One region of the Lysinibacillus sp. VIII_CA genome, then DNA from elsewhere that is predicted to be linked to it. Evidence: riboswitches for the same ligand, from Rfam matches in the RefSeq annotation. Region 1 holds a riboswitch; the other holds the start of a gene.
The links. A riboswitch is a leader RNA that binds a small molecule or an ion and turns the genes downstream of it on or off. The one in region 1 is predicted to bind thiamine pyrophosphate.
Positions count from the first base shown of each region.

Region 2: it holds a riboswitch for thiamine pyrophosphate, as region 1 does, so the genes downstream of both, thiM (hydroxyethylthiazole kinase) here and ACP3VS_RS10600 (ABC transporter substrate-binding protein) in region 1, are expected to answer to the same signal.

Region 1 is NZ_JBNFXM010000006.1:76,353-80,840, reverse strand. Features, by position in the region: gene ACP3VS_RS10620 (TatD family hydrolase) at 1-547, opposite strand, end outside; gene ACP3VS_RS10615 (ABC transporter ATP-binding protein) at 537-1,286, opposite strand; gene ACP3VS_RS10610 (ABC transporter permease) at 1,261-2,034, opposite strand; gene ACP3VS_RS10605 (thiamine-binding protein) at 2,031-2,324, opposite strand; gene ACP3VS_RS10600 (ABC transporter substrate-binding protein) at 2,326-3,321, opposite strand; TPP riboswitch at 3,477-3,587, opposite strand; gene parC (DNA topoisomerase IV subunit A) at 3,711-4,488, opposite strand, start outside.
Region 2 is NZ_JBNFXM010000002.1:135,540-140,027, reverse strand. Features, by position in the region: gene sppA (signal peptide peptidase SppA) at 1-175, opposite strand, end outside; gene mbcS (acyl-CoA synthetase MbcS) at 359-1,942, opposite strand; TPP riboswitch at 2,130-2,228, shown strand; gene thiM (hydroxyethylthiazole kinase) at 2,314-3,081, shown strand; gene thiD (bifunctional hydroxymethylpyrimidine kinase/phosphomethylpyrimidine kinase) at 3,069-3,893, shown strand; gene thiE (thiamine phosphate synthase) at 3,883-4,488, shown strand, end outside.

The DNA of each region.
Region 1 (4,488 bases):
GTTGAATTTCCTCTTCATACAAGGCATCAGGCGTAATAGAGATAAAATAACCTCGCCGAATCATGCGTTTCATGACTGCCTCGTCCCCTTTAAACCAATGGAAATGAGCCTGACAAAGCTGATGCTTTTCTAGCAAATCGCACACGATGCTAGCATCCTCATATACAGCATGCAACACAATTGGTTTGCCCAATTCCTTAGCCAATACGATAAATCGTTCCAATAAAGCCTCATATGGACGAACATCCAAGGCTTGTTCTTGCCTTAAATAATAGGGTAAACCGACCTCACCAACCGCTACCATGTTATCACGATGCGCGCGAATCCAATCAAATAAAGCCTTCTCTTCTATTTCATCCAGTAAAGGCTGTTCAGGATGAAACCCAAAAGCCGCCTTCACCTTGGGATAGACCTTCGCTAAATGCAACGTCTTTTGACAGGAGGACAACTGCATGCTTACCGCAATTAATGCCTCTACTTCTGCCAATAATGAAGGTATTTCCACGTCCTTATATTGATCTAAATGAATATGGGCATCAATCAACATTCAAATCCCCCTTTTCTTCCTGTAAATACGTGAATAACTGTTGCTTCAAGGCTGTGAATGTGGCAGAATGACGAATTTCTTCTTTGCGGGGGCGCTCAAATGGCACAATTATTTCTTTTTTCACTGTTGCAGGCCGTTTCGATAAAACAATTATACGATCGGCTAAAAAGAGGGCCTCTTCAATACTATGTGTGACGAATAAGATAGATTTTTTATGCTCTTCCCAAATGGACAGGAGCCATGCCTGCATTTCCAGTCTTGTAAATTCATCAAGCGCAGAAAATGGTTCATCTAGACATAAAATAGGTTTATCACTGACAATGGCACGGATAAAAGACACACGTTGTTGCATCCCTCCCGAGAGCTCGTATGGGTAAGCTTGACTAAAGGAAGCAAGCCCCACCTTTTCAAGCCAACCTTTTGCACGTTCAACATTTGGATTTTGCTGTAATTCCTCGACAATTGTTACATTCTCTAAAATAGTACGCCAAGGAAGTAAACAAGGCTGCTGTGGCATATAGCCAATTGCGCCTCTTTTTTGCTGAATCTCCTCTCCATTTAATAAAATCGTCCCTTGATCAACCAAAGAGACCCCACCAATTAATTGAAAAAGGGTACTCTTACCACTGCCAGATGGTCCTACTATGGCCACAAACTCACCATCCTTGACATCAAAGGAAACATGGTCAAGTACATGTAGACTGTCAAACGATTTAGCGATGTTTTGAATGCTGAGCATGATAACCTCTCCCCTTTACCATTAATTTTTCAAGCAAGCGGATACTACTAAACAACAATAAGCTTAGCAAGACAATCGCAAAAATGGCGACAAACACTCGATCTGTACGGAAGGAAGATTGTGCTAAGGTCATGTATACGCCTATTCCCTTTTTTGCACCAAGCCATTCCGCAATAACTGCTCCCATTACACTATAGGTAGCAGCAATTTTTACGCCCGAGAAAATTGCCGGATAGGCATGTGGCCATTCTAATTTCCAAAACGTTTGGGCCTTCGTTGCTCCAATCATTTCGAAGTAATGCTTTAACTCGGGTGCTGTTTGACGAAAACCGTCCATTGCCGCAATGACAATAGGGAAAAAGCATACTAGACAAATAATGATGAGCTTTGGTAATAAGCCAAAGCCAAACCAAATAATAAGTAACGGCGCCAATACAAGAATGGGTATATTTTGCGACATAATGAGAATCGGATAAAATAACGACCGAATGAAAGTAAAACGATGCAAAACAATCGCCACGGTTAGACCACAGCCAACCCCAATAGCAAGTCCAAGTAAAGCTAATTCCACAGTAGCCAGAGCATGTGGCAGAAACGTTTGATATGATTGAAAGCCTTCCTTTAAGATTATGCTTGGTGCTGGGAGGAGCCAGGGAGGAACATCAGCGATATGCACAACAAGCTCCCATATGAATAAGAGGAAGGCGATAAACATTATCGTCCTTCCCTTTTGTAATGCCCGTTTCATGAATGATATTTCTCCGTTAATGTAGCCATGGTAATCCCATTTGGTTGATATAAAATTTTTACTTGTGTAATGACATTAATGGCTCCTAGCTCGACCATCTTAACATTCATTTTTTCAATGATTTGAAGAAGCGTTGTAAGCTCACCTTCCATTGTTGTTTCAAGGGGATGAACCTCATAGTTCACACCAGATGCATCAATAACCGCAATGGCCGCATCCACATAAGGAATGACATCCTCGTATTTCTCTGTCTTCGGAATGATTTGGACACTGATTAATGAATTTGCCATGTTAATTGGCCTCCTTTTTCGGTAGGAACTCATTCGTAAACGCCTGTTTAGCATCAAATTCGCCCTCTAACACTTTGTTACTCGACATCCATTTAGCATAGTTTTCCCACACAGAAAGCTTTTGCTCCCCCCATTGATTAGCGTCATCCTGATACTTATCAGCCAACCACTCTTGACTTTTATGCACTAACTCCTTATCTAAGTCTGGTGCCGCTTCTAGTAAAATATCAGCCGCTTCATTCGGATGCTCGATGGCATATTCATAGCCCTTCGATGCAGCCGCAACAAAAGCTTTGACGCTGTCTGGATTGTTTTGAATCATTTTTTCATTGGTTGCTAAAACAGGTGTATAGTAATCTAACTGATCACTATAGTCCGTTAAATACAGCATATTAATTTTTTCCCCACGAAGCTCTACCTCAATACCTGTCCATGCATAATAAATCCAAGCAAAGTCGATGTCCTTTTTCATCATCGTAAAGAAATCTAAATCTCCCGCATTGACAATGTCTAATTTATTAATATCAGCGTTTTCTTTTTGCATTAATGATTGTAATACCGCTTGTTCGAGAGGTGCTCCCCAGCCCCCATATGTTTTTCCTTCAAAGTCCTTTGGAGAGGTAATACCCTTTGACGCTACAGAAGCAAATCCAGATGTATTATGCTGGATGATGGCCGCTATCGAAACAAGTGGCACATCCTGAACACGAGCCTGTGTAATGCCCTCCTGATAACTCACGCCAAATTCTGCCTTACCAGAAGCTACGAGCTGATCGGCTCCTGCCTCTCCTGGCATTATAATATCAACATCTAAGCCTACTTCTTCAAAATAACCGAGCTTTTTCGCAACATACAATCCTGTATGATTCGTATTCGGTGTCCAATCGAGTACCACTGATACCTTTTTCTTTGTATCAGCAGACTGCTTGTCCTCCTTGTCGCTACAGCCTACTAACGTCAATAGAGTAGCTAATAGGATAAATAACCATTTTTTCATGCTAGGTCCTCCCAGTTTGTAATATGAAAGTGTTCATGAATGAATGTTGTCACCAGAAGAAAGCGTATTATACGGTTGGTAAGATATTGCTTAGAAAACAAAAAAACGCCTAGGATTCCTCCCAGACGTATTGCAATCAATCTCCAAAACATTTGCTTTTTTGAATAGATGTTCCCTACGCTGGTACGAGCCAAATCAGGTTCAAAGGGTCAGTGTCTATCGGACACAATCTCAGCTAGCCATAACTAGCCCCCCTACATTCTTTCGCTATGAACTTTTCGATGTTTATTATACCCATAGTTGATCTTAAATGACAAGATGCTAATTTTGGATAGTTGTGCCACTATAAACAAATAGCCCAGCTCTACTTATAGATACTGGGCATGATGTTAGCTTGGTTTTTGTTCTTTTTTGGCCGTTAAAACATGTGAGATGGCTCCATCTGTTGCAATGTCCACTTTAAATGAACCATTAGAATGGCGATCAGCGCGCGTCAATGCTTGGACATCGATAACCTCTTGTATGCCTTTTTCAGTTTCAATCACAACCTGCTCATCGTCTGTTGCTTGAATAACAGCGACAATTCGATGAGGATTTGCTTTTAATTCTGTAAGGACTTTAAGTCCACGCTTGGCACGACTTGCTATTTCTACCTCTGCAACATTCATTTTCTTTACAGCCCCTCGTTGTGTCACAATAACGACATATTGTGTTTCGTCTGGCTGTAGGACATTGACCCCGACTAAAGCTTCTCCATCTTTTAGCGTAATACCTTTAACACCGCCCGTTTTCACTCCAGTAACTGGTAGTTCTTCAATAGGGAAACGAATGGCATAGGCCGTATCAGTTGTTAAGAGCAGTTCCGCATCATCAGTTATAAACGATGCATAAATCATTGCATCGCCCGCTTTAACATTCATTGTTTTAATTGGCTTCGAATAACGCGTCACAGCATAATCTGCTAATGGCGAACGTTTAATTTGGCCATCTTTCGTAGCAGTTAAAATATACATATTTGGCTGTTCAAATGTTTCAAAGCCATAGACTGCAATAATCGACTCATCTTCACTTGTTGGCACAATACTTGAAATATGCTGTCCAAGGTCCTTCCAGCGAATATCAGGTAATTCATGAACAGGCTGATAAATATAATTCCCTCTATTTGTA
Region 2 (4,488 bases), on a different contig from region 1:
CAAAATTATCCCCTTCAATTACATTTTCATATACATCTAAGTTATTTCCTGCCATTAAACTATCAAAATTACCTAGGAAATCTGCTTTAAATAGCGCAAAAATGGTATTAATACCCAATGAAAACAGTAAAAGAACACCTGCTACTATTAATGCAACCCACCTTTTAACATTCATCTCTTTCCGCCTCCTTATGACGTAATACGTATGACTTGCTCATTAGTTTCATTTTTTTGCAATAATATGCAATTAGTTTTATTCTATTTATTTCCTCATAATACCTTACCTAAAATTACAAAAAAAATCAAAGTTCATTTCTTTAATGAACTCTGATTTTCGACATTATTTCCTAGGAAATGATTATTGTATACATTTTTTTATTTCTTGTTGCCTTAATTCGACACGTCTAATTTTACCAGATGCAGTTTTGGGTAACTCTGTAACAAATTCAATAGCACGTGGATATTTATAAGGTGCTGTTAATGATTTCACATGATTTTGAAGGGTTTGAATAAGCCCTTGATCACCATTAACACCATACTGTAGGATAATAAATGCTTTAACGATGTTCCCGCGAACTCTATCAGGGCTTGCAATGACAGCAACCTCTTTCACAGTCGGATGCTTCATCAACGCATCCTCCACTTCAAAGGGTCCAATTGTGTAACCTGAGGAAATAATGACATCATCCCCGCGTCCTTCAAACCAAAAGTAGCCGTCCGCATCTTTATAAGCTCGATCCCCTGTTATATACCAATCACCACGAAATTGTAAATTTGTACGTTCTGGATCATTTAAATATCTTTTAAAGAGTGCAGGTGTTTCTCGATGAACGGCAATATCACCTACTTCTCCTATAGCTACTGGCTCACCAAAATCGTCTATAATTTCAACGGTGTTGCCAGGGGTAGGCTTCCCCATCGAACCAACTCTTGCCTCCATACCTACCATAGTCCCTACCAGTAAGGTATTTTCTGTTTGACCATAACCATCTCGCACCTGTAGATGAAAAGTATCCGCGAATTTTTTTATAACTTCACTGTTCAAGGGCTCACCTGCTGAAACAGCTTGTCGAATTGAACTGATATCATACTCCTGTAAATTGTCAAGTGCTGCCATAAAACGATATTCAGTCGGTGTACAACATAAGATATTCATTTTAAATTTTTCAAGCAATGTTAAATAGGTTGCCGCATCAAACTTTCCTTTATAGACAAAAGCAGTGGCACCACTGCCTAAAATGGCGAGAAACGGGCTCCAAATCCATTTTTGCCATCCTGGTGCTGCGGTTGCCCATACAATATCATTTTCTTGTACTCCTAGCCAACGAGGAGCTGTTGTCCGTAAATGTGCATAGCCCCAGCTATGCGTATGCACTGCAGCTTTCGGATTTCCTGTTGTGCCACTTGTATAAGCTAAAAATGCATGGTCTGTACTTTTTGTTGGTGTAGAACTTATGTAAGTTGTTGGTTGCTTTCGCATTATGTCTAACAATGGCTGCCATGGCTCATGAGCATTTCCAATAACAAATAGCTGCACCTCTTGTAAATTTTCTACTTGATCAAATTGCTGAATGTAAGGCTCAAAGGCCACAATTGCTTTAGCATCGGCATGATGAATACGATACTCAATATCTTTTGTTCTTAGCATTTCAGAGCTTGGAATGATTGTTAAACCCGCTTTTAATGCAGCAATATAGACAATGTATGCTTCTACTGAGCGTGGTACCATCACTAAAATGACATCACCTTTAGTTAATCCATTTTTTGTAAAGACATGTGCCGCCTGATTCGCTCTTTCAAGTAAATGTGCGTAGGTGATAAATTGTACATCAGAATGCTCTTCATAAATTATCAATGCATTTTTAGTTGAATCCTTAGCATATTTTTCAAATTCATCAGTTATGTTATACCATTCTGGTGCTACTAATTCTTGTCTTTTCATGGCAAATGCCCCCTTTTGATAAGACACATTATACTCCTTTCTTAGAATTTTCAATGGTTTACACTTGATTTGAGTAAAGTCATGACAACTATCATACTTACCTATATGGCATCAGTCACGTTTTGTTGATAGGAAAACTTGCTATTGAATACATATGAAAAGTATGGTACATTTTGGTCAACTAAAAGCAAGATTGCAGGGGGACTCATAAAGAGTTGAGAAGGTAAAACCTGACCCTTTGAACCTGTTAGTTAATACTGACGTAGGGAGCAATGAACATCTTTTTTTCAGATGAAAGGCTCTTTTTCGTGCATTTTTACACAAAAGAGCCTTTTTTGCGTGCTTACGTCCACCCATGAAGGAGGACTAAAATGATTTTTCAAACGATTCGTCAACAACAACCGCTTATACACTGTATAACTAATTATGTTGTGGCTAATTTCCAAGCAAATGGCTTATTGGCATTAGGTGCCTCTCCTGTCATGGCTGATGACAGCCATGAGGTAGAAGAAATGGTCGCCATTGCAGAAGCTCTTTTAATCAATATTGGTACACTGAATGATCGAACAAAGGAAGCGATGCTGTTAGCAGGAAAAAAGGCAAATACCCTTAGTATTCCTGTTATATTAGATCCAGTTGGCGCAGGTGCCACAGTTTATCGCAAGGAAACCGTACACCTATTACTTACAGACATACAATTTGCGGTCATACGCTGTAACAAGGGAGAACTTGCGGCATTAGTGAATGTGGAATGGCAACAAAAAGGTGTTGATAGTGGTGATGGATTTATTGACATAGAAACAGAAGCAACATTATTGGCTCAACGCTACAACTGTATAGTCATTGTTACAGGCGAACATGATTTTATGACAGACGGTGTGCAGAGCCAATGGATAACTGGTGGAAATTCACAAATGACAGAAGTCACTGGTACAGGCTGTTTACTTAGTGCTATATGTGGAGCCGCCTACTGTTCAGGAGAAGATCCATACAGTCAATTAGTGGAAACCCTCACTTACTACAAAAAAGCAGCTGAGCTAGCATCAGCCTTTACAGAGGATATCGGGGATATTCAAATTGCTTTGCTAAATGCCCTTCATCGTCTTTCAAAGGAGGGTGAGGCTTCATGCATATTGTAACGACAATTGCAGGCTCAGATAGTGGTGGTGGCGCTGGTATTCAGGCTGATTTAAAAACATTCCAGGAATTAGGGGTTTTCGGTACCTCAGTTATTACAGCTTTAACTGCTCAAAACACACGAGGTGTAACAGGGGTTTTCCCAATTGAAGTTAATTTTGTTGAAAAACAATTTCATGCATTACTAGAAGATTTTTCGATTGCTGCGATTAAAACGGGGATGCTTTATTCCTCGGATATTATTCAGACAATCGCACACATTTTACAGGATTTAAAAATCCCACTAATTGTTGATCCAGTTATGATTGCAAAAGGTGGAGAAAACTTATTGCAGCAAGAGGCTATTGAAGCCATGCGCATTTCTTTACTACCACTTGCTACAATTGTGACACCTAATATACCAGAAGCAGAGGCACTTACTGGAAGAAAAATAAATCAATTCTCTGATATGGAGGAGGTCGCTCAATGCTTTTTCCAACTAGGTGTTCACTGTGTCATCATTAAAGGTGGGCATCTCCCCAATTCGTTATATGCGATTGATTATGTATTTATAAAAAATGACAAATATTTTTCCATGCAGTCTCCTCGTATTCCAACGAAAAACACACATGGTACAGGTTGTACATTTTCAGCAGCTCTCACTGCTTTTATTGCTCAAGGTTTGACAATTGAAAAAGCTGTTATTGAAGCTAAAAAATTTATACAATTAGCTATTATGCATGATTTAGCCATTGGTAATGGTCATGGCCCTACAAATCATTTTGCTTATCGGCTGCATAATGGTGCCTGCGAGGTGAAGTTAGTTGAAACGTGAGGATTTACAGCTTTATTTTATTATGGGTACAAGCAATGTTTCCCATCAAGAGCCGTTAGTTGTTCTCGAAAAAGCGCTGAGGGCTGGCATAACCATGTTTCAATTACGTGAAAAAGGTCCTTACGCATTAACAGGACTAGCTTATGAGCAATTTGCCCGCCAGTGTCAACAATTATGTCAACATTACCATGTGCCGTTTATTGTTAACGATGACGTGGATCTAGCAGTACGACTTGGTGCTGATGGTGTCCATATTGGACAAGATGATGAACAGATTGCCATTGCACGGAAAAAAATGGCGAACCGGATTCTTGGCGTTTCCGTGCATTCGCAGGAGGAACTACAAATAGCTATTGATCATCATGCTGATTATGTAGGTATCGGCCCTATTTTTGCCACAACATCTAAAAGTGATGCACAGCCACCATGTGGCACCAATTTTTTACAGCAAGCTTCCAAATTACAGCCTAACTTACCTATCGTGGCTATAGGTGGCATAAATGGGATAAATGCTGATATTGTTTTTCAAGCTGGTGCTGATGGAGTTGCTGTTATCTCTGCTCTCTGTGAAAGTGAGGATATTGAACAAACAGTA